DNA from 2 places in the Mesorhizobium sp. USDA 4132 genome. Region 1 is predicted to be linked to the other one. Evidence: riboswitches for the same ligand, from Rfam matches in the RefSeq annotation. Region 1 holds a riboswitch; the other holds the start of a gene.

Region 1 (12,164 bases):
GACGGAATAGAAGCAGGGCAGGTCGTTCTTGCCGGGTCGTTCATTCGACCGATTGAGGCACGTCATGGAGACACGATCGTAGGCGATTTCGGGCCCTACGGAACTGTAAGCCTGTATTTCGAATAGGGGAAAACCATGCCAGCTCCAACCAACACCTTCAAAAGGGCGCTTCAGGAAAAGCGGCTTCAAACCGGATTTTGGCAAGCTCTGGCAAATCCTTACACGGTCGAAATATCAGCGGACGCCGGCTTCGACTGGCTCCTTCTCGATGCCGAACATGCGCCAAACGACATCCCGCTCCTGGTCGCCCAGTTACAGGCGATGAAAGGTTCAGCCAGTCACGCGGTTATCAGGCCGCCAATCGGCGAGACATACATCATAAAACAGCTGCTCGACATCGGCGCGCAAACACTCCTGATCCCGATGGTTGACAGCAAAGAGGTCGCCGAGAATTTGGTAAAGGCCGTGTCTTATCCCCCGCGCGGGGTCCGGGGCGTTGGTGCAGCGCTGGCTCGTGCCTCACGCTTCAACCGGATTCCGGACTACCTCCAGACGGCAAACGACGAAATCTGTCTCTTGCTTCAGATCGAAAGCCGCGCAGGTTTGGCCGCGCTAGATGAAATCGCATCGATCGACGGCGTCGACGGCGTGTTCATCGGCCCGGCTGATCTCGCAGCTGACATGGGCTATCTTGGTAAGCCGGGAGCCCCGGAAGTCCAAGAAGAAGTTGAGAAGGCTCTCTTGCGCATCCAGTCCCATGGAAAAGCTGCAGGAATCTTGACCGCCGATCTGTCGCTTGCCAGGCGCTACGTCGATCTCGGTGCAACATTCGTTGCCATTGGAAATGATGTCACTTTATTTGCGAACGCCACGACACGGCTGATTGAGGAATTCGGTCGTACCGCTTCCAGCCCCGGTACTGCGAGCTCAGGCAGCGTATACTGATGTCATATCTGGGAAAAACCAGGGCAGACCGTGTACGCGCCCGGCAAGACTGGTGGGTATGTTACTTTCTGGCGGTCCTCGGGTCGGTCACCCTTACGATATGCTCGCTCATCCTGGCCTATCGTCCGGATGCTTTATCCGTAGCGACCGCTCCCGCGGTCGTTGGGATGATTTTTGTAGCGAGTGCGTTCACCAAATTCGAGCTTGAAGCGTCGGTTTGGTGGAGAAGTCGCTATATTCGTCTGACAGCTTCAGTTGGAGGAATGGTCATAGCCTCAGGTTCCGTCATTGCAATCGTCGACCGAGCCGCGATATCGAAGGTAGCCGATAGCCTGCTTTTGGCGTTGTAGTTGATCCCGCTAGGTCTGAATAATCTGCAACGGGAGTTCGGTACTCTTCTTAAGGGTCCGTAGCACGATGCTGGAGGTGACCGACGCCAGTCCACCCGTCACCTTGATCATACGCTCCAAAAAGATGCTGAGGTGGTCAAGATCGCTGGCCACAATCTTCATCAGGAAATCCGCATCGCCCGTCTGGGAGTAGCATTCCAGGATCTCTGGCGCCGTTTCGATGAAGCGGTGCAGTTGAGCATTCCCTTCCTCTGTGTGGGACCGAAGGCTAACCAGCGTGTGCGCAACAACGGAAAAGCCGAGTTTTTCCGGGTTCAAAATCGCTACAACGTTCTGGATCAGACCCTCGCTTCTCAGCCGGTCAAGCCGCCGCGAGCATTGAGCTGCTGACAGATTGACGACTTGCGACAGTTCAGTCTGTGTCAGCTCAGCATTGCTTTGAATAGCCGCGAGAAGACGGATATCGAATTGATCTAGGGTATGTAACTTTGAGGTCATGTCAAAATATCTGCATAATTTGCGGAAAGTCGGTGATTTTCATGTAAGATAATATCTCTATATGCTGAAAATTGCAAACATACCTCACTAAAGCGCCTGTAGGCTTGCGCCACGTTCTTAGGAGGTAGACAACATGTTTGAGAAACTCACTGCGCAACCAGCCGACAGCCTACTTGCGCTCATCAAAGCGTTTCAGGCCGATCCCAGAGGCTACAAAGTCGACCTCGGCGTCGGCGTCTACAGAGACGAACAAGGGCGAACACCGGTCATGCGGGCCGTCAAGCTCGCTGAAAGGCAGCTGCTCGAGACCCAGGACAGCAAGCGCTATCTCGGGCCGGAAGGGGACCTGAATTTCGTCAATCTCCTGAAACCGATTATTGTCGGCGCAAATCATTATGCCGGCAAGGTTGTAGGCATTCAGACGCCAGGTGGAAGCGGCGCTCTGCGACTGGGCGCTGAACTTATCGCCTCAGCCACACCCGGTGCGAAGGTCTGGCTTGGCACACCCAGCTGGCCCAATCATGCTCCGATTTTCGAGTCGGCGCGCTTGACCGTCAAAGACTATCGTTTCGTCGACCTTGCCAAGCAGCAAATCGACTTCGATCGTGTTCTGGAGGCTCTCGACGCGGCCGAGACTGGTGATGTGATCCTTCTACACGGCTGCTGCCACAACCCAACTGGCATTGATTTTGATATCGGCCAGTGGGAGCAGATCGCTGCAAAGCTCGTCGAGCGCAAGCTCCTTCCCTTTATCGATCTTGCCTACCAAGGTCTGGGCAACGGCCTCGAAGCGGACGCGGAGCCAACCCGCCTTATCCTCGAGGCAGTAGACGAAGCGCTTGTTGCCTACTCGTGTGACAAGAATTTTGGTCTTTATCGCGAGCGTGTTGGTGCCCTTTACCTTGTGAGCCGCAATGCGGAGCAGCTCAAAATCGCCGATGGCAACATGGCGTCGTTGGCACGTGTCAACTGGTCGATGCCCCCGGACCACGGCGCTGCCATCGTACGCGTGATTCTGGAGAGCTTGGAGCTTACCCAAATCTGGAAGCAGGAGCTGGTTGAAATGTGTGCTCGGGTCAATGGTAACCGCGCCGCCCTTGCAGCTGCCCATCCGGAACTGAGCTTTATCGCAAACCAGCGAGGGCTCTTCTCGAACCTGGCGATGTCGAAAGACACGGCAGTCGCATTGCGCCACAAACACGGGATCTACGTGGCCGATTCCGGTCGCATGAATTTGGCGGGGATGCAGCCTTCTGATGCGGGCGTGATCGTCAAGGCTCTGTCGGCGGAAGGCACGCTGAGCGCCCGCTCGGCGGCCTGAGCATCCCCAAAAACCAGGTTTGGACATCATCATGAAAAACAAAGAGACCACAGGGCAGGCCATCGCTCGTTCACTCGTCGAAAACGGTGTGGACACTGTCTTCGGCATCCCCGGCGCCCATATGTACGACTTCAACGATGCTCTCTATGAAAAGCGCGACGAGATCCGTTTTATCCATACCCGCCACGAGCAGGGTGCGGGCTACATGGCATACGGTTACGCGAAGTCCACTGGACGCATTGGCGCCTATACGGTTGTGCCTGGTCCAGGTATGCTCAATTCCGGCGCCGCCCTCTGCACTGCCTATGGAGCGAATTCCCCTGTCTTGTGTTTGACGGGCAATATCATGTCGCACTTGATCGGTCAGGGTCGGGGCCAGCTCCACGAGCTGCCCGACCAACTGGCGACCATGCGTGGGATCACGAAGGTCGCAGAGCGGATTGATCATCAGTCCCAGACCGGAACGGTCGTGGCCGAGGTGATCGGAAAAATGCTTTCCGGACGTCAGGGACCCGGAGCGGTCGAGGCGCCTTGGGATGTCTTTGGAATGACAGGCCCGGAGCTCGACCTTCCTGAAACCAGACGCGCCGCGGACCCCCAAGTCAATCCTGACAGTATTCAGGCTGCGGCTGCTATCCTGGCAAACGCCAAGAACCCTCTGATTATGGTGGGCGGCGGCGCTGTTGATGCGGGTGCGGAAGTTGCTGAATTGGCCAAAGCGCTTAAAGCGCCGGTTACGTCCCATCGTTCGGGAAAGGGCGTCGTAAGCGACGAGCATCCCAACTATCTGAATTTTGTCGCCGCGTTCGATTACTGGAAAGATACCGATGTGCTCATCGGTATCGGGAGCCGTCTTGAACTCGAATTCATGCGGTGGAAGTGGCTTCCCAAGAGACTCAAGGTTATCCGGATCGATATCGATCCAACGGAAATGGTCCGGTTGAAGCCGGACGTTGGAATTGTCGCGGACGCAAAGGCGGGCACCGCAGCTTTGACCAAAGCCGTGGGAACATCGGACAGAGCGGCGCGAACTGATGAGTTCGCGGCCCTGAATCGCAACGCGAAAGAACGGTTCTCAGCCGTTCAGCCTCAGGTCGATTATTTGAATGCGATCCGGGAGGCACTGCCGCGCGATGGTTTCTTCGTCGAAGAAGTCAGTCAAATGGGCTTCACCGCCCGGTTTGCCTTCCCCGTCTACGGGCCCCGACAGTATGTGACTTGCGGCTATCAAGACAACCTCGGGTTCGGCTTCAATACCGCCCTCGGTGTCAAGGTCGGCAATCCGGATAAGGCAGTCGTTTCAGTGTCGGGCGATGGTGGTTTCATGTTCGGTGTGCAGGAGCTGGCCACAGCCGTGCAGCATAACATTGCGGTCGTCGCAATCGTGTTCAACAACAATGCCTACGGAAACGTATTACGCGATCAGAAGCAAGCCTATTCCGGCCGGTACATTGGCTCAGACCTTACCAATCCTGATTTCGTAAAACTCGGCGAGAGTTTCGGCGTGAAAACATATCGCGTGTCGTCCCCAGGTGAACTGAAATCGGCTGTCAGCGAGGCTCTGGAGCTGAACGCTCCCGTTCTCATCGAAGTGCCAATCGAGAAGGGATCCGAAGCAAGCCCCTGGCCCTTCATCCATCCCGCACCGCCTACTGCATAAGAAGTCATTCAACTGGATTTCAAAATGACAGACATCTATTCCGGGCCCGTCTTTGAGATGGCGAGGATCCAGTTCAATCGTATTGCTGACCGTCTGGATCTCCCAGACGGTCAGCGCAATCGCCTTCTCTATCCGAAAAGGGCGATAACGATCTCTTGTCCTATCCATCTCGACAGCGGCGAAGTCGCGGTCTTTCAGGGCTATCGCGTCCAACATCACTTGACCCTCGGCCCCACAAAAGGTGGGAGGCGATTTGCAACGAACGTTGATATCGGTGAAGTCGCGGCCTTGGCCGTTTGGATGAGTTGGAAATGCGCGCTTGTCGGACTTCCTCGACAGCTTTCAATTCGTGAGCTGGAAGCTCTGTCGCGCAGGTAGATGCAAGAGATGATTCCTTTTGTAGGCCCGCACATCGATGTGATGGCCCCCGACATGGGAACAAATGAGCAGGTGATGGCGTGGTTCATGGACACGTACTCCATGCACCAAGCAGAACTGTAAGTGAGATCGTCACGGGCAAACCGGTGAGTGCCGGAGGTATCCGGGGGCGGCGATCACAATTGGAGTGCAGCGCATTACCGACGCCAAGCAATCTCGGGGACTCTTTCCTTGACGAGTGACTGAGAAAATAGGGCGATCTTATCCCTCATAAAGCGAGTTCGTAATGATCAGGCGCAACATCGTAATAGTGGGGGCCGGCTTCGGCGGCCTTCAGGTCGCCAAGCAGCTCCGTGGCCTGGAAGTCGACGTGACGATAGTCGATCGGCGAAATCATCATCTTTTTCAGCCGCTTTTATACCAAGTTGCCACGTCGGTCCTAGCAACTTCAGAGATCGCATGGCCAATTCGGCAGATGTTCCGAGGAAGTCCCAATGTACGCACGTTGCTTGGCGAGGTTGTTGGGATCGATCGCAATCAGCAGGTCGTATCATTAGCAGACGGGACTGTTCTTGCCTTCGACACCCTCGTTTTGGCGACTGGTGCGCGGCACATGTACTTCGGTCACGATGAATGGGAAATGCCCGCTCCAGGGCTAAAGACACTTGAAGATGCAACGACTATTCGGCGTCGAATGCTCATGGCTTTCGAAAAAGCAGAGGTCGAACGTGACGAAGAGCGCCGCAATGCACTGCTCACATTCTGCATTGTCGGGGCTGGCCCAACAGGGGTTGAGCTAGCCGGTATGATCGCGGAGCTTGCCCAGCGAACGCTAGTCGATGAATTCCGGGCTATCGATAGTCGAGCAGCTAGAGTCTTGCTTATTGAGGCGGGGTCAAGACTTCTTCCCACGTTTTCGGAGGATCTGTCTTTCTACGCTGAGAAATCCCTGAGCAAGCTGGGCGTCGAAATCCACAAAGGCCACCCAGTCACGGCTTGCACCTCAACCGGCATAAATGTCGGTTCAAGCTTTATCGCTTGCGAAACAATCATTTGGGCAGCGGGTGTGAAAGCATCTGATGCAGCGCAGTGGTTAGGGGTTCCAAACGATCGCGCCGGGCGTGTGATCGTGAAATCTGATCTAACAATTGACGGCGCAACGAACATCTACGTGATCGGCGATACTGCAGCCGTTGTATGGAAAGACGGTGCAAATGTTCCGGCAATCGCGCCGGCTGCGAAGCAGCAGGGATATTACGTAGCTCGGCGCATTCGAGCGGAGTTGTTAGGCAAAGCTTCACGTGATGAGTTCAGGTATCGCCATCTTGGAAATCTGGCCACGATTGGACGCAACTCAGCGGTAATCGAATTTGGTAATCTTAAAATTCGAGGGTGGCTTGCCTGGTGGATCTGGGGCGTCGCCCATATCTATTTCTTGATCGGTACGCGGAGTCGCCTAGCAGTTGCGATGAGTTGGCTCTGGATATCCTTCTCGCGCCAGCACAGTGCTCGCTTAATTACACAACGAGACATCGTTTCTCTCGCTCAGAAGCCAACAAGCAGCGTCAGATCGGTGCCATAGTGGGCGTCGCGTGTATGCATTTGGCCCCAGCCAAAATGTAGTGTTCTGAGTTCCATAATCTATCTTATGCGATTTTTGACTGTAGCGGGGTACATTCTATTTTCAAGTGCGACATGCCAATAACATCAATGGCTTCGCCTTGGAGAAATTTGCATGTCGCCCTGCTATTCGCAACTCACCCTGTCCGACCGCCGCCATCTGTATCAATTAAAGGAACGCAAGCTGCCGGTTGGTGAGATCGCCCGCCAACTCGGCCGTCATCGTTCGACCATATACCGCGAGCTCAGGCGCAACGCGTTTCACGACCGCGAGTTTCCAGAATACACTGGTTACTTCGGCACCATTGCCGACGACATGAGCAAGGAGCGCCGCCGACGGCTGCGCAAGCTCAGACGACATCCACAGCTGCGAGACCTGATTATCGATCGATTGAAGGCCAAATGGTCACCGGAACAGATTGCCGGCCGGCTGTTGATTGACGGGATCAGCCCAGTCAGCATCTGCCCGGAAACGATCTATCGCTTCATCTACTGCAAGGAGGATTATCCGCTTGGCCTTTACGAGCACCTGCCTGAGCGACGTCGCCGACGCTTGCCGCGTGGATCCCGCAAGCCGCGTGGTGGGCTCATCCCGTTTGAGTGCCGGATCTCGCAACGGCCTGATTTTGTTGATGATCGGTCCGAGTTCGGCCATTGGGAAGGCGATCTGCTGATCTTCAAACGCGAGCTTGGCGAGGCCAACATCACTTCGCTCGTCGAGCGCAAGAGCCGCTACACCGTGTTGATCAAGAACCGCAGCCGCCACTCGCGGCCGATCATGGACAAGATCATCAATGCGTTCTCGCCGCTGCCGTCTTTTGCCCGTCGCAGCTTTACCTTCGACCGCGGTACCGAGTTTGCCGGCTTCCGGGCTTTGGAAGACGGGATCGGCGCCAAGAGCTGGTTCTGCGACCCGAACTCACCCTGGCAGAAAGGTGCTGTCGAGAACGCCAACAAGCGGATCCGCCGCTTCCTGCCTGGTAACACCGACCTATCCAACATCACACAGCAACAGCTCGTCGACCTCGGCCATCACCTGAATGCGCAGCCACGCAAATGCCTCGGATACAAAACACCGGCCGAAGTGTTCATCGCCCATTTGCGTGAAACAGGCTGATCCCCTACCCTCCAATCGCGTATGTTGCACTTGGCGTAGATTCTCCATGTCGAGTGTCGCATTTCTAAATGGCTGACACCGCGCTCAGAGTGACATTTTAACTTTGCACAACGGCGGACATTTCAACTTCGCCGCCACATTGACAGTTGGCAATGAGGCAATTACGATTGACACCTTTAACACGCCGCTGTCCTCCCCGCCGTCGCGCGGCCAGGACGTTGATGTTTCGATAAACCCCAAAAGCGTGTTTGTGATGCGAGCTGAATGATGGGTTCTGTTGCAGCGTCTGGTTGCCGACAGTATCGCAAAGAACCCTTTGACTGTTTTCGGAGAGTTTTGATGTTCAAGGGGCCAGTTTGGCGTGAAAACACGAAAGTGCGCATGGTCGTTGGGGGCTGCTTCTTCGCGGGCGAATACGCGCGCCGCGTGGTACGAGACTCATTTCGGCATGGGACGACATCGTCGAATCCATCTGGACGCATCAGGCCGGCACCACCGCCCTTGAGAATCGGTTCGAGTTTGATGGTGTGATCCGCAGGTGGCAGGATCGCTTACCGATAGAGCACAATGAGAAAGCCACAAGCTACCTCATCGCCGATGTTCGAAATATGGTGATGGACATCACCCGCGTAACGCGCCGTCTCGCCTGCAGCGAGGCGAACATGGCTCTCACCGCTTCTGACCTCGAAGCCATCGGTAATGGCGGTGAAATGCTCGGACGTTCCTGGGGCATGCGGCGCGCTATCCAGCTTTCCACCGGGCTCGATATCAACACTGTACCATTCGGACTGACCGGCGAGGCGCGGCGCACTCAAGATCTTCAACCGGCAAAGGTTATCTGCACTCCGTATTTCAGGTGTATGCCCAGCGGACATCACTTCGATCTCCCCGGAGTTTGTCGCCGCACTACTACCGCCAATTAGGTCGGAGAAATCAATCTCGAGCGACTGTGTGAGGCTCCACACCACGGCAAATGTAGGATTGGCCTCTCCGCGCTCGATCTGGCTGAGCATGGATTTCGACACGCCTGAACGAGTGGCAAGTTGCTCCAGGGTCAGCTTACGGCGCTTGCGTTCCTTTTGAACGAGAGGCCCGATTTTCGGAGTGCGGTGAGCCATTCTCTTTTGGACCATGTTAAAAATACCTTCTCTATTCCTCTATATAGGATTGTTCCACTTTATCTACTTTTTTCAGTTGCGCGCACTCAAGCGTAGGCATAGTAACGCAAAAATGCGGGAAAGAGGTAGTCAAAAGAACCTCGCCGAAGGAGCATTTGCCCCGGAAACTCTCAGGCAAGCGGACCGCAATACGAATTCTGAAACTCTGAAAAGAGAAGCAATCGCTCCTACCGACGTTGTAAGCAGTCAGGATCAATTCCGGTCGACCGGTGGAGCGCTCAGGTTAATGACAGAGGGGCAAGGGATCATCGCGAAAGCGGTTATTGTACTATGCCTTTACGGAAAGATCGTATTGCCGTGGTCGGCGGTGGAATCACTGGTGTCACCGGTGCTTATAAACATACCAAAATCAGGCCTTCAGGTGACGCTTTTCGACAAGCATCCTTATGCGGCTAACCAAACTGGTTCCGCATTCCGATCAAATAGCCTGAGAATTTCGCTCGGGACGCATTTTCGGTGATGCGATAGCTTGCAAATTCCAGGATGCCGGAATAAACCTGTATATTGGAAGGAATATTCCCATGGCTAAGAAATTCGACGTTCATCTGCACAACGTTTTGGCTCAGATCGAGGCCGATGGCGTCTATAAACGCGAACGTGTCATCACCAGTCAGCAAGACGGGAGAATATCGATTGGCGGCACGCACCAGAAACGCGAAGTTATCAATCTTTGCGCCAACAATTATCTTGGGCTGGCGAACAATCCGGAGATTATTGACGCCGCCAAAAAGGCGCTTGATGAGTTCGGATTCGGCATGGCCTCGGTCCGTTTCATATGCGGCACGCAAACACTCCATAGGGAGCTTGAGCAGACAATTGCCCGGTATCTTGGAAAGGACGACGCAATTCTGTTTGCAGCCTGCTTCGACGCCAATGGAGGTGTGTTCGAACCATTGCTGGAAGCCGAAGATGCCATCATCTCCGACAGCCTCAATCATGCTTCGATTATCGACGGAGTGCGCCTTTGCAAGGCTAGGCGCTACCGGTTCGCAAATGGAAACATGAATGAACTGGAAGATCGGCTTAAGGAGGCCAACCGGGAAGGTGCTCGTTTCAAGCTGATCGCGACTGACGGCGTGTTTTCGATGGATGGATATGTGGCCGACTTGGTCGCCATCTGCGATCTCGCCGAGCGCTATAATGCGCTGGTGATGGCCGATGACTGCCATGCCACAGGGCATCTCGGCGATGCCGGCCGAGGTACGCCAGCCCTGACAGGCGTCAACCAACGGGTCGATATCGTGACCGGGACACTCGGGAAAAGTCTTGGTGGTGCCATGGGCGGGTTTGTCGCGGCGTCCCAGCCGATCGTCGATCTCCTGCGCCAGAGGTCACGACCTTACCTCTTCTCCAATAGCCTCGCTCCAGCCGTTGCAGCCGGATCGTTGAAGGCGATCGAGATCGCTGAGAAAGCGGACGACCGCCGGCAGATACTCGCCTCCCATGCCGGGCGCTTCCGGGCAGGCATGCAAAAGGCGGGGTTCGACCTGCTGCCCGGGCAGACCCCGATCATTCCGGTCATGCTGCATGAGGCGCGCCTGGCTCAGGATATGGCCCAGGCGCTCGATGAACGTGGGGTCTATGTGGCCGGGTTCTTCTATCCGGTGGTACCCCAGGGCAAGGCGCGAATCAGAACCCAGATGTCTGCGGCGCTGACCGAACAAGACGTCGAGTTCGCGATCGATGCTTTCATCGACGCGGGCAAGTCGTTGGGCGTCATTTGATGTTGAACAGAGGTGTTTTCATGAGAGCTCTTGTTAAAGCGGAAGCGCAACCCGGCCTCTGGCTTGATGATCGCCCGATCCCTTCGATTGGTCCAGATGACGTCCTGATTAAGATCAACAAGACGGGGATTTGCGGCACAGATATCCATATCTATGCGTGGGATGAGTGGGCGCAGCGAACCGTACCCGTGCCAATGGTGGTGGGGCATGAATATTCTGGCGTGATCGTGGAAGTCGGTGCCAATGTACGCAACCTCGTCATCGGGCAGAGAGTTTCGGGCGAAGGCCACGTTATCGGTCTCAACAGTCGGGCCGCGCGCGGGGGACGGTTCCATCTCGATCCTGAGACAAAGGGAATAGGCGTCAATATACCGGGTGCTTTTGCCGAATATCTCCGACTGCCGGCTTTCAACGTCGTGCCGCTTCCTGACGCAATCGATGACGATGTTGGCGCGATCCTCGACCCGCTCGGCAACGCTGTCCACACGGCACTCTCCTTCGACCTTGTCGGCGAAGATGTCCTGATTACGGGTGCGGGACCGATCGGCATCATGAGCGCCGCCGTTGCTCGTCACGTCGGAGCGCGTCACGTGGTGATCACTGACATCAATCCAAACCGCCTGGCGCTTGCCGCAGAGGTCGCGGATGTCATCCCCGTCGATGTTAGCAGAGAAGACCTCTCTTCCGTCAAAGCTCGACTCGGGATGAAGGAAGGCTTTGACATCGGCCTGGAGATGAGTGGGGCGCCGGCTGCCTTCGATCAGATGGTCAATCATCTCGTCATGGGTGGAAAGATTGCCATGCTAGGCATTCCCGCGCGACCAGCTCCCGTAGACTGGACCAAGGTCGTGTTCAAGATGCTTACGGTAAAGGGCATCTATGGCCGAGAGATGTTTGAGACCTGGCACAAGATGTTGGCCATGCTGCAGAGCGGTCTTGATGTCCGTAAGGTCATTACTCATCGGCTACCGGTTAGTGAATATGATCTGGGATTCAAAACGATGCAGAGCGGCAATTCCGGCAAGATCGTTCTGGACTGGAATAGCTGATGGAGCGCGTCTCACCAGACGTCAGGGCGAGGAAAGACCATGCTTGACCTGATCGGCGCAGTCGCACTTCTTCTCTGGGGTCTTCGGCTGGTGAAGACCGGCGTGATCCGATCCTTCGGCGTACGACTGCGCCGGTGGATTGGCTCCGGTACGCGCAACCGGCTGTTGGCGTTTGGCGTCGGCCTTCTCGCAACCCTCGTTCTGCAGAGCAGCACGGCAACGGCGCTGATGACTGCCTCGTTTGCCGGAAGCGGATTCATGAGTTCGATGATGGCGCAGGCGATCATGCTTGGCGCCAATGTCGGCACGAGCCTGGTCACGCGC
Region 2 (12,164 bases), on a different contig from region 1:
CGGCGGATATGCTGCTCGCGGGTCTGCAGCGACAGGCGATAGGCGCGGTTGCCGCGGCTATCGACCGAGACGCCGACCAGCCGGCCGGGCATGGCGCGCTTGTGGGCATCCTTGACCGCCATATAGGCCGCGTGCGGGCCGCCGTAACCGACCGGCACGCCGAAACGCTGGGAGGAGCCGATGGCGATGTCGGCGCCCATTTCGCCGGGGGATTTGAGAAGCGTCAGCGCTAAGGGATCGGCGGCGACGGCGGCGACGGCGCCGGTCTGGTGCAGGCGGGAGATCAGGCCGGTGAAATCACGGACATGGCCGTTGGTGCCCGGATACTGGAAGATTGCGCCGAACACGTCGACCGGGTCGAGATCGGTCATCGGGTCGCCGATGATAACGCTCCAGCCGAGCGGGGCGGCGCGGGTTTCGATCAGCGCGATCGTCTGCGGATGGCAGGCGGCATCGACGAAGAAGGCCGTCGCCTTGGATTTGGCCTGGCGCTGGCAGAGCGCCATGGCTTCGGCGGCGGCGGTCGCCTCGTCGAGCAGCGAGGCATTGGCGACGTCAAGGCCGGTCAGGTCGCAGATCATCGTCTGGAAATTGAGGAGCGCTTCGAGGCGGCCTTGCGAAATTTCCGGCTGGTAGGGCGTGTAGGCGGTGTACCAGGCGGGGTTTTCAAGGATGTTGCGTTGGATGACCGGCGGAGTGATCGTGCCGTAATAACCCTGGCCGATCAAGGAGACGAGCGCCTTGTTGCGGTTCGCCGTATCGCGCAGCTTGTCGAGCGCCTCGCGTTCGGTCAGCGCCGGACCCCAGGCGAGCGGGGTCGTCTGGCGGATCGAGGATGGCACGGTGGCGTCGATCAGGGCGTCAAGGCTTTTGTAGCCGACGATTTTCAACATCTCGGCCATCTCGGCGGGCGAGGGACCGATATGGCGGCGGTTGGCGAAGTCGTAGGGCTGGTAGTCGGTGAAATGGAAATCGGTGCTGTCGGTGGTCATGCGATCAGTTCCTGGTAGGCGGCCTCGTCGAGCAGCGCGTCGGCGTCGGAGGCGGTCTTGAGCTTCAGCTTGAAGAACCAGCCTGCTCCTTGAGGATCGGAATTGACGATCGAGGGATCGTCGACGATCGCGTGGTTGACCTCGGTGACTTCGCCATCCAGCGGACAATAGACGTCGGAGGCGGCCTTGACGCTCTCGACGGTCGCGGCATTGCCGTCCTTGGTGAGTATGGCGCCGACTTCCGGCAGTTCCACGAAAACGAGGTCGCCAAGCTGTTCGGCAGCGTGAGAGGTGATGCCGACGGTTGCGACACCGTCTTCGAGCTTCAGCCATTCGTGTTCGGCGGTGAATTTCAACATGGTTCTCTCCGGAGGATTATCGTTTATAGGTGGGGGTGACGAAGGGAAGGGCGGCGACCGTGACGGGCAGATATTTGCCGCGCACCTCCGCAAAAATCTGGCAGCCGGGTTCGGCAAAGCGGGTCGGCACGTAGCCCATGGCGACGGGGCCTTCGACCGAGGGGCCGAATGTGCCGGAGGTGACTTCGCCGAGTTCGGTCTGGCCCTCGGCGTCGGCGTAAAGTTTTGCATGGGCGCGGATGGGCGCCTTGCCCTCCGGCTTCAGGCCGACGCGGCGGCGGGAGGTGCCGTTCGCCAGTTCGTCGAGGATGCGGTCGGCGCCCGGAAAACCGCCGGCGCGGACGCCTCCGGTCCGGCGGGGCTTCTGGATCGCCCATTCGAGCGCAGCCTCAATCGGGGTGGTGGTCGTGTCGATGTCGTTGCCATAGAGGCAGAGGCCGGCTTCAAGCCGCAGCGAATCGCGGGCGCCGAGGCCGATCGGCTGGCAGTGCAGGTCTTCGAGCAGCGCCTTGGCGATCTGCTCGGCCTGGTCTGCCGGAACCGAAATCTCGAACCCGTCCTCGCCGGAATAACCTGAGCGGGAGACGATACAGTCGACATCGTGCAGAGACGCGTCGCGGACGTCCATGAACTTCATGGAGGTGACATCCGGCCAGAGAGCAGCCAGAACCGCTTCGGCGCGTGGTCCCTGGAGGGCAAGGAGCCCGCGGTCTTCGAGGAGTTCGACGTCGCAACTGGAAAGATGCGCCCGCAGATGGGCGAGATCAGCCTCCTTGCAGGAGGCGTTGACGACGACAAACAGGTGATCGCCGCGATTGGTGATCATCAGGTCGTCAAGGATGCAGCCGTTGTCGTCGGTGAAGAAGCCGTAGCGCTGGCGACCGGGTTTCAGGCCGAGAATATCGACCGGCACCAGGCTTTCGAGCGCAAGTGCCGCATCCTCATAAGCGCCGGATTTCGCACGGATGACGACCTGACCCATGTGGGAAACGTCGAAAAGGCCGGCGGCGGTGCGCGTTTGCAGATGTTCCTTCAACACGCCGGCCGGATATTGCACTGGCATGTCGTAGCCGGCAAAGGGCACCATCCTGGCGCCGAGCGACAGATGGAGGGCGTGAAGCGGGGTTGTCTTGAGAACGGTCTGATCGTCCAAGGACGCCTCCAGGGTTGGCGCATTTCAAGCGCCGGCTCAGATTCAGGCGCAATGACGCACCGGTTTATGAGCCCCCTCTGTCCTTGTCGCCTGAGATTGTTATCCCTTCGGCGGGCCCTCTTCGGGCCTCTCTCCAGAGTTCCTGTCGGTCGACTGCTGGTCCTTTTGCCTGAGAGTTTCCGGGGCGGTTGCTCCTTCGGCACCGCATTGAAGCGGCTTCTCCCAGCGAGTCTGGGTGGTATTATCGGCCTCGATCGCCATTTGGCAAGCCCTGCATGTCGCACCGAACACTATTTTTGTCGCAACGCAGCAAACGCGATTTGATCTAATGCAATGCGGGGTGAAATGGGTTCTGTATCACGCGACAAAAGGGCTTTTGCGCTTTATCGTGATTTGGATTATTCCCGCATCACTCGAACAGGCGAAACGATGACGGCAAGACTGGACATGGCGGCGACCTCAACGCGCATTTTCTGCGCGATGCTGCTGCTTTTGCTGGGGTTTGCCCATCAGCCCGTGCAGGCTTCCGCGCCGCTCGATTCCTACAGCGAAGCCTATCGGCTGCCGGACGGCACATTTGCCGATATCTGTTCCGATGGCGACCACGGCCATCGGATGCCAGCGGCAAAACCGCTCTGCGAAGTCTGCCTGCTCTCCGCCTCGGTCATCCTGCCGCCGCCGGAGGATGAAGCCTTACTTACGGCAGCGCGCGCGTCGCTTGCCAATCCCCTGCGCCAGTTTTCCGAACTGCTCGGTACGACCGCCGTGGCCCGGCCCAAATCCCGTGCTCCGCCGATCTCGATCTGATCCTTTAACGCTCTCAGATCAATCGCGGCCGACCGGCACAGATGCCGTCACCGTATGGGGATATTCCATGAAGACTTTCACCAAACTCGTTTTCGTCAGCATTTTCGCGGCGACCGGCATTATTATTGCGGGAGCTACGGCCGCTCAGGACGCGCCCACCAAGGTCGGCGACCTGGAAGTTACGGGCGCCTTCACCAAGGCGATGCTGCCCGGCCAGCCGGTCGGCGGCGGTTATTTCACCATCAAGAATAACGGCAAATCCGACGACATGCTGACGTCGGTCTCGTCGCCGGTCGCGGGCACCGTGGAGATGCACGAGATGGCGATGCAGGGCGAGGTAATGAAAATGCGCAAGCTCGATACCGGCATAGCCATCCCCGCGGGCAAGACCGTCGAGCTGACGCCCGGCGGACTGCACCTGATGTTCATCAAGGTCAAGGAACCCTTCAAGCAGGGCGGCAAGGTGCCGGTAACACTGACCTTCGAGAAGACCGGCAAGGTGGATATCACGCTGCCGGTCGAGGCGGCGGGACCGGCCGGCCACGAGCACAAGTGAATTCGATGGAGCCCGCTCTTGGGAGCGGGCTCTTCGTTCCTAGCGAAGCAGTTTGAGGCTACCGGTCAACGACTTTATCCATTTCGAAGGTCCGGCGAGGCCAAGGCCGTCGATCTCTTCCTCCGCAAGATCGCGATCGGGGAAGGCCGCCTCGTAGTCGCGGTAGTCGTGCAGCGATCTGGCGAAAGCCGGAAAGGGGACGATCGCGTGGTCCTGCAGCGGCAACAGCGCCTTCAGCATCAAAGAGCGGATCGTCTCTGCCTGCGCCTGCAGGATCGGCACCGGCAGGGCGGAACTGATATCGATCGTCCGGTTTTCGCGATCGGTCAGCCGGCGGGCGGCAAGTGCCGGCATGCGCGCACCGAGGCCGACCGAGATGGCGCCGACCGTGTTGGCGACGAGGCCGAGCGGCAGGGCGGGGTTGACGATGATTGCGAGGCGGATGTCGTCGGTCATGGGCGGGCAGGGTATCCATCAGTGGAAGAGGACCGGCAGCCTACTCCGGATCGGCCGGTCGATCCTGCCTTTCTCTTCCCGTTTTCGGCGTTTATAGGTAGGATCTACCTGAATGACTGGAGATATGGGTAGATTTTATGGCGAACGACATTGAGCCGGCGGACATACGAATTCTGGAAGCGTTGCAGGAAGACGGCCGGCTGACCAATCAGGCGCTGGCCGACAAGGTCGGGCTTTCGACCTCGCCGAGTTGGCGACGCGTGCGGCATCTCGAAGAGACGGGCGTCATCCACGGCTATAAGGCAGTGCTGAACCGAAAGGCGATTGGCCTCGGCGTGCTCGCCTTCATCCGCGTCAAGATCGACAGCCACAGCGAGGAAGAGGCGGAAGCTTTCGCAGCCGAGGTGATCGGCCTCGACGAGGTGGTCGCCTGCTACAGCATCGCGGGAGACGCGGATTTCCTGTTGCAGGTCGTCTCACCCGATCTCGACGCCTATGCGGATTTCGCCATGTCGACGCTGCGGCGATTGCCGCGCATCAAGGAAATGCAGACGACCTTCGTCCTCAAGGAGATCAAGGCTTTCGATGGCCTTCCATTGCGTTTCGCGGACAAGCGGACCCAGGAAACCAACGGATTTGCCGGCCGGGTAGCGCATTCAGAGTGACTGGCGCCGCGCGGACGACAACCGGAAGGGCTTTAGAAATTGCTTCGATACAACCTGATCGAGTTGCATCAATGAATCTTAACAGAAGTCCGCGATGAATAACGCCCAAGACCTCTCATAAAAGGTTTCGGCAATGGAACTGCGACGTTCTCGGGTGATTGCGGCGGCCGTTTTCCTCGGCCTGCTCGGGGCAATCATTCCGATTGCCGCGATGGTCTATATTTCATGGCTCATCACGGTCGAGAAACAGCAGGACAATCTCGAGCGGATCGCGCAGCAGACGATCACGCGTGCGAGCAGGACGTTCGAGGATGCGCGGGCAGCGCTCGATTCGCTCGCCTATCCGCGCCTGGTACCCTGTTCGGACCAGCATATCGCCCGCATGCGGGTGATCGCCTTCAACACGCCCTCGGTCAAGGAAGTCGGTTATTTCGAAAACGGCCTGCTGAAATGCACCTCCTGGGGGATCGAGGAGCGCAAGGTCGACCGGCCGTGGATCGACTACATGACGCCTGACGGCGTGGAAGTCGCCACCCGCGTGCAGCCGGCGGTCAGCATGGGCAATCCGATGATGGCGCTGCACTACGGCCCCTATAACGTGCTGGTCGATCCTGCCCGTTTCGTCGACATCCTGGCAGATGCCGACATCTCGCTGGCGCTCGCCAACCGGCAGGGCATGCTGATCAACGAACTCAATTCCCCGGAAACGGCCCTCGTCAATGCGCTGATCGACGAGCCGAAGAACGGCATGACGTCCTCGGTGCTTTACGCGATCGCGCGCGACAAGGGATTGATCGCGATCGCCATGGAGCCACGCTCCAACCTTGCCGGCAGGCTCCAGGCGGAACAGTTCCTGCTGCTGCCGGTCGGCGCCTTCATCGCCATCTTCATCGTCGGCGTCGTGATCTGGCTCTCCAGGAAGCGGCTGTCACCGCTCGGTGAACTGGTGATCGCGGTGCGCAAGCGCGAATTCATCGTCCACTATCAGCCGATCATCGAACTGAAGACTGGCATCTGCGTCGGCGCGGAAGCCCTGGTGCGCTGGCGCAGGCCGGATGGATCGCTGGTGCGCCCGGATCTGTTCATCCCGCTTGCCGAGGAGAGCGGACTCATCCTGCCGATTACCGACCAGGTCGTCGAGGCTGTCATCGCCGATCTCGGGGCGCTGCTCGCGGCCGACCGATCGCTGCATATCGCCATCAACCTCTGCGCCGACGACGTCACGTCCGGCCGTATTCTCGATGTTCTCGGCGACAAGCTTCCCAAGACGGAGATCGCGGCGGGGCAGATCTGGCTGGAGGCGACCGAACGCGGCTTCATCGATATAGAGGCGGCGCGGGCGACGCTGGCCCGCGCCCGGGAACGCGGCCATCTGGTGGCGATCGACGATTTCGGCACCGGATATTCAAGCCTGCAATATCTGCAGGGATTGCCGATGGATGCATTGAAGATCGACAAGTCCTTTGTGGACACGATCGGCCGCAACAGCGCCACCAGTTCGGTCACCGGCCATATCATCGAAATGGCGAAGACGCTCGATCTGCAGATCGTCGCCGAAGGCGTGGAGACGCAGGAGCAGGCGGATTATCTGAAGGCTCACGATGTGCAGTTTGGCCAAGGCTGGCTGTTTTCGAAACCGCTTCCGGCCGTGGATTTCATCGACTACCACCGAAACGCAAAAGCCCGCTCGGGGAGCGGGCGGGAGAATATCCGGTCGGTGGCGGCGTGAATGTGGCGGCGTGAAAACTGCGGGAAGAAGATCAGTCTTCGAGGTCGCGATAGGCTGACTGTGCCTGGGAGAAAGTCGCCTGCGGATGATGATGCTGGTCGGTCGTCAGCACATCGATCGAGACCGTCGTGGCTGGGATCATAAATTCGATATCGCCGGGGTCGCCGGCATTTTCGGCGCGACGGGCATTGCGCTCGGAGTCGGCCTTGATGTCCTTGACCTGATCCTTGACGGAGAGGCGTCGTCCGGGCTTCAGCGCCTCGATGGCAAGTGCGGCGGTGTTCGCCGATATGGTGACCAGTTGCGTCATGGCGCCTGTCGCGTCTTTTCTCAGAATATGATAATTACGCCGACCCTGATTTGTTCCCGTTTAAATAAAATGCAGGCATTTTATCGATTTGACGATTTCCGGTTTTGGCCTACAGAAAACCCCCATGAACAATATGCTTCTCGTCGCCATCGGCGGAGCCATCGGCTCTGTCTGCCGCTATATCGTCGGGTTCTGGGCGCTGCGCCTGTGGGGGGCTGCCTTTCCCTGGGGAACGCTTGCCGTCAACATCGCCGGCTCGTTCGCGATCGGCTTTCTCGCCGAACTCATCGTCCGACGGTACGATGCATCGCCCGAGATGCGGCTGCTGATCATCACCGGCTTTCTCGGCGGCTTCACGACGTTCTCAGCCTTTTCGCTGGATGTCGTGTCGCTGCTGGAGCGGGGTGCGACCATGGTCGGCGTCACCTATATCGTCGCGAGCGTGGTGATCGCGCTCGGTGCCGTCTTCGCCGGACTGGCGCTCGGGCGGGCAATGCTCTAAAGACCGGGCAAAGGCCGTTGGCCCACATCCAGATATGAAAGAGCTTTGATGGCAGGCATCGAGCATATCCGCGTCGAAGCGGACGAAGCGGGAATGCGTCTCGACCGCTGGTTCAAGATCCATTACCCGGGCCTCGGCTTCGGGCCGCTGCAGAAACTGCTGCGTTCCGGACAGGTGCGCGTCGACGGCGGACGGGTAAAATCCGACGCCCGCGTACAACCGGGACAGACGGTGCGCATTCCGCCGATGGAGGTCGACGCCAAGAAGACCGGGCCGATCGCCGGCAAGGATCTCAAGCATTCCAGCGATTTCGAACTCTTGTCGCGCATGGTGCTGCACGAGGACGAGAAGGTGATCGTGCTCAACAAGCCGGCTGGCCTTGCCGTGCAGGGCGGATCGGGCGTCGCACGCCATATCGACCAGATGCTCGACAGCTGGATCAGCCCCAAGGGTGAAAAACCGCGGCTGGTCCACCGGCTCGACCGCGACACGTCAGGCGTGCTGGTGATCGCCCGCACCCGGGGTGCTGCGCAGAAGCTGACCGCCGCCTTCCGCGAGCGCGATACCAAGAAGACCTACTGGGCACTGGTCAAGGGCGTGCCGCGCAAGCACGAGGACAAGATCTCCACCTGGCTGGTCAAGGAACAGACGCCGGATGGCGACCGGATGCGGATCGCCAGGCACGGCGAGGACGGCGCCGATCACGCGGTGTCCTATTACCGGGTGCTGGAAATGGCGGCGCAGACGCTCTGCTGGCTGGAGATGGAGCCCTATACCGGCCGTACCCATCAGCTGCGCGTCCATGCGCTGCATATTGGCCATCCGATCATCGGCGACCCGAAATATTTCGACGACGATCACAACTGGGATTTTCCGGGCGGCATCCAGAAGAAGCTGCATCTGCACGCGCGCCATATCGACATTCCGCACCCGAACGGCGGACGGCTGAAGGTCACTGCACCTTTGCCGCCGCATATGGTGCAGAGCTGGAACCTTCTCGGCTTCGACATGGAAAACGGCCGCAGGGACGACGACGAATGAAACTGGTCCTTTTCGATTGCGACGGCACGCTGGTCGACAGCGCCAACCTGATCCATGAAACCATGCGCCGCAGCTTTGCCCATTTCGGCAAGCCTGAGCCGAAGGTGGAAGACACCAAGGCGATCATCGGGCTGACGCTCGATATCGCGATTGCCCGCATGCAGGGCAAGCCGCACGCGGATGACGAGGCCGTCGAGATGATGGCCTATTACAAGACGCTGTTTGCCGTCGTCCGCCAGGACCTGGATTTCAAGGAACCGTTGTTCGAAGGGATTCGCGAGCTGATCGACGCGATCGGACCGCGCGAGGACCTGCTGATCGGCGCGGTCACCGGCAAATCCCGGCGCGGCCTGAAGCTGGTGATGGAGACGCACGGCTTCGACAAATATTTCGTCGTGTCGCGCACCGCCGACGACTGCCCATCGAAGCCGCATCCGGCGATGGTGACCGAATGCTGCGACGAGACCGGTATGAAACCTTCCGACACTCTTGTCATAGGCGATGCGATTTACGATATGCAGATGGCGAAAGCAGCCGGCGCCACGGCGATCGGCGTTGCCTGGGGTTATGCCTCGGTGGACGAGCTGAACAAGGCCGGAGCCGACGCGATCATCCATCATCCGAGCGAGTTGCTGAGCCATATCGGCTGAGGTTTTATTGCCATGCGTGACATGTTTCCCGATCCATCCGAAGCGCTGAGCCATCCGGACCCGACGCGGCGGGCGCAGATCCAGATGCACAAGCCGCTGCCGAAGCGCTTCTACAGCCAAGTCTCGGTCGCCGAGGGCGAGGGTGGCCATGCCATCCATCTCGACGGCCGGCCGGTCAGGACGCCTGCGAAGAAAGCACTCGTGGCTCCGACGGCCCGGCTTGCCGAACTGATCCGCGACGAGTGGGCCAATCAGGTGGACGTGATCGACCCGAGCACCATGCCGGTGACGCGGCTCGTCAATACCGCGATCGACGGCATCGCCACCGACCCCCAAGCGGTGTTCGAGGATATCCTGAGGTTCTCTTCGAGCGACCTGCTCTGCTACCGCGCCGAGACACCGGAAAACCTGGTCGCTCGCCAGAGCGAACAATGGGATCCGATCGTTGACTGGGCCGCCAACGAACTCGGCGCCCGCTTCATCCTGGTCGAGGGCGTGATGCCGCAGGAGCAGCCGAAGGAGGCGACCGCCGCCTTTGCGGTGACGCTGAAGAAATACGATACGCCGATCGAACTCGCCGTGCTGCACACGGTGACGACGCTGACCGGTTCGGCGATCCTGGCACTTGCGTTTGCGGAAGGCCGGCTCACCGCCGACGAGGCCTGGACGCTCGCCCATCTCGACGAGGACTGGACGATCGAACATTGGGGCGCGGATGCGGAAGCCGAGCATCGACGCGCCAAGCGGCTCGAGGAAATGCGGGCGGCGACCGAAACTTTTCTTGCGTTGAGGCCCTCTGCTTAATCGTTCTCTAACCGTGTTCGTTGGAACATCTGAAGGTGCCGTTTTGCAGGTTCCTTCATGCTCCGTCGTCTCTCTCGTTTCTGTCTTGTTGCTTTGACGGTCTTGCCGTTGATGTCGTTCCGCCTGGAACAGGCAAACACGGCGCAGGAAAAACTTCTCTACGACGTGCGCGGCGCCTTCGTGACCGCGCGGCCGGATGTGCCGAAGGGATTGGTGATCGCCACCGACATGCTGGTCGACGAGGCGATCCGCGCCACCACCAGGTCGATCGCCCTGCCGCGGACGATCATCTCGGTGCGAATAGACGAGATGTCGCACATGCCGATGCTGATCGGCAGCCGGCATGAGGCGAAGGTGACGGTACAGGCGATATCGGTGAACACCGGCGAACCGATCGCCAGGGGAACATTCAAGACGTCGATCTACCTGCTGGACGGGGATACCGCGGATCGTGACCTCGCCGAAAAGATCGCCGACCGCATCGCCGGCGAATTCCGCCTCGACGGCCAGCGCCGCCCGACAATGGCGACGGCTTTGTTTCCGTGAGCCTTAGGAAACGTATTTGTGCAGGATCGAATTGATCAGCGTCTGATAGGGCATGCCCTGTTCCAGCGCCTTGGCTTTCAGGCGCGCGAGATCTCTTTCCGGAATGGAAATGGAAATCCTCTGCCGCTTGCCGTCGATCGCGTTACGCGCGGCATCCTGCCAGAGACGTTTGCGTTCTTCGATTTCACCAACAGGCACCCATTCATCGGTCTCCGAGAGCGCGATGATTTCCTGCTCACTCAGTTCACTGCCAAGTTTGCTCTTGCTCACGGCTTCTTACCGCCTTGCGACTGGGGAAAAAGGTTTTCAGAAAAACCCCTCGCTCCGTTTCGACATATGGCACTATGAAGGCATAGCCTTCGATTTCCACGACTAATTGACGCTGATGCGCATACCGCTCGATATTCACGTGGCGGCGGTCATCAAGGAGCATGCCCTCACTCAAGGCGATCACGATTCTCTCGAAGCCGAAACCGAACTTCTGTTTGAGAAGATCATTCTTTTCGTCCGACCAGTGAATCTCCATGCATATGGAATATATATCCGAGACTACTGTTGATCAAGCGCCTAGCCCAGCCGTTCCGCGTGCCAGCGCAGATGGTCGTCCATGAAGGTCGAGATGAAATAATAGGAGTGATCGTAGCGCTCGTGCATCCGCAGCGTCACGCTGATATCCGTTCCCTTGGCCGCTTCCTCGAACAGCCAAGGGCGCAGGCCGTTTTCGAGAAAGCCGTCGGCCTTGCCCTGGTCGATCAGGAATTCCGGAAAACGCGCACCGTCCTCGACCAGTGCGCAGGCATCGTATTGCCGCCAGGCTGAGCGGTCGGCGCCCAGATATTTCTCGAAGGCGGGCGCCGACCAGTCGGCGGTCGAGGGCTCGACGATCGGCGCGAAGGCAGAGCAGCTCTTGAAGCGGTCGGGGTTCCGGAGCGCGATCGTCATGGCGCCATGGCCGCCCATGGAATGGCCGAAAATGCTCTGGCGGTCCATGTCCATGCGAAAATGCTGGCTGACGAAATTCGGCAGTTCCTCGGTGATGTAGGTGTACATCTGGTAGTGCTCGGCCCACGGCTTTTCCGTTGCATCGAGATAGAAGCCGGCGCCCTTGCCCATCTGCCAGTTGGTGAGTTCGTCGGGTACGTCATTGCCGCGCGGGCTGGTATCCGGGCAGATGACGATCAGGCCGAGTTCCGCGGCCATCCGCCTGTATTCGCCCTTTTCCATGACGTTGGCATGGGTGCAGGTAAGGCCCGATAGATACCAGACGACGGGGCAAGGCTCCCTGATTGCCTGAGGCGGCACGAAGACGGCGAAGGTCATCTCGCATTTGCAGGCTTCGGATTCGTGCATGAACACGCCCTGCATGCCGCCGAAGGCGGTGTTCTGGGAAAGGACCTTCATCGTGCTCCTCGAAAATATCAATTGCCCATCGACACGACGGCGTTGACGGCCGCGGCGACAAGGACGGTGTTGAAAAAGAATGACACGACCGCATGCACGAGATTGATGCGGCGCATGTCGGTCGTGGTGATCTGGACGTCCGATGTCTGGGCGGTCATTCCGATGACGAACGAGAAGTAGAGAAAATCGTAGG

What was found. Region 1 has a riboswitch for glycine ahead of ACZ9IU_RS27395 (glycine C-acetyltransferase). Riboswitches for the same ligand answer to the same signal wherever they lie in the genome.
Positions count from the first base shown of each region.
Region 2: another riboswitch for glycine. It lies ahead of gcvT (glycine cleavage system aminomethyltransferase GcvT); the one in region 1 lies ahead of ACZ9IU_RS27395 (glycine C-acetyltransferase).

Region 1 covers NZ_JBWCCP010000002.1:993,420-1,005,583, reverse strand. The annotation lists gene hpaH (2-oxo-hept-4-ene-1,7-dioate hydratase) at 1-126, shown strand, start outside; gene hpaI (4-hydroxy-2-oxoheptanedioate aldolase) at 136-945, shown strand; gene ACZ9IU_RS27430 (Lrp/AsnC family transcriptional regulator) at 1,305-1,793, opposite strand; gene ACZ9IU_RS27425 (amino acid aminotransferase) at 1,927-3,114, shown strand; gene ACZ9IU_RS27420 (thiamine pyrophosphate-dependent enzyme) at 3,146-4,774, shown strand; partial or broken gene ACZ9IU_RS27415 (Glu/Leu/Phe/Val family dehydrogenase) at 4,799-5,328, shown strand; gene ACZ9IU_RS27410 (NAD(P)/FAD-dependent oxidoreductase) at 5,439-6,734, shown strand; gene ACZ9IU_RS27405 (IS30 family transposase) at 6,888-7,889, shown strand; gene ACZ9IU_RS27400 (helix-turn-helix domain-containing protein) at 8,441-9,022, opposite strand; glycine riboswitch at 9,113-9,203, shown strand; gene ACZ9IU_RS27395 (glycine C-acetyltransferase) at 9,589-10,791, shown strand; gene tdh (L-threonine 3-dehydrogenase) at 10,812-11,840, shown strand; gene ACZ9IU_RS27385 (Na/Pi cotransporter family protein) at 11,880-12,164, shown strand, end outside.
Region 2 covers NZ_JBWCCP010000001.1:2,273,173-2,285,336, reverse strand. The annotation lists gene gcvP (aminomethyl-transferring glycine dehydrogenase) at 1-992, opposite strand, end outside; gene gcvH (glycine cleavage system protein GcvH) at 989-1,351, opposite strand; gene gcvT (glycine cleavage system aminomethyltransferase GcvT) at 1,368-2,504, opposite strand; glycine riboswitch at 2,572-2,651, opposite strand; glycine riboswitch at 2,652-2,739, opposite strand; gene ACZ9IU_RS11805 (hypothetical protein) at 2,934-3,311, shown strand; gene ACZ9IU_RS11800 (copper chaperone PCu(A)C) at 3,379-3,867, shown strand; gene ACZ9IU_RS11795 (DUF2000 domain-containing protein) at 3,907-4,323, opposite strand; gene ACZ9IU_RS11790 (Lrp/AsnC family transcriptional regulator) at 4,461-4,988, shown strand; gene ACZ9IU_RS11785 (EAL domain-containing protein) at 5,122-6,717, shown strand; gene ACZ9IU_RS11780 (hypothetical protein) at 6,749-7,027, opposite strand; gene crcB (fluoride efflux transporter CrcB) at 7,152-7,529, shown strand; gene ACZ9IU_RS11770 (RluA family pseudouridine synthase) at 7,578-8,570, shown strand; gene ACZ9IU_RS11765 (HAD family hydrolase) at 8,567-9,220, shown strand; gene ACZ9IU_RS11760 (ATP12 family chaperone protein) at 9,233-10,024, shown strand; gene ACZ9IU_RS11755 (hypothetical protein) at 10,136-10,570, shown strand; gene ACZ9IU_RS11750 (CopG family antitoxin) at 10,574-10,840, opposite strand; gene ACZ9IU_RS11745 (hypothetical protein) at 10,815-11,096, opposite strand; gene fghA (S-formylglutathione hydrolase) at 11,138-11,971, opposite strand; gene ACZ9IU_RS11735 (DUF1345 domain-containing protein) at 11,989-12,164, opposite strand, start outside.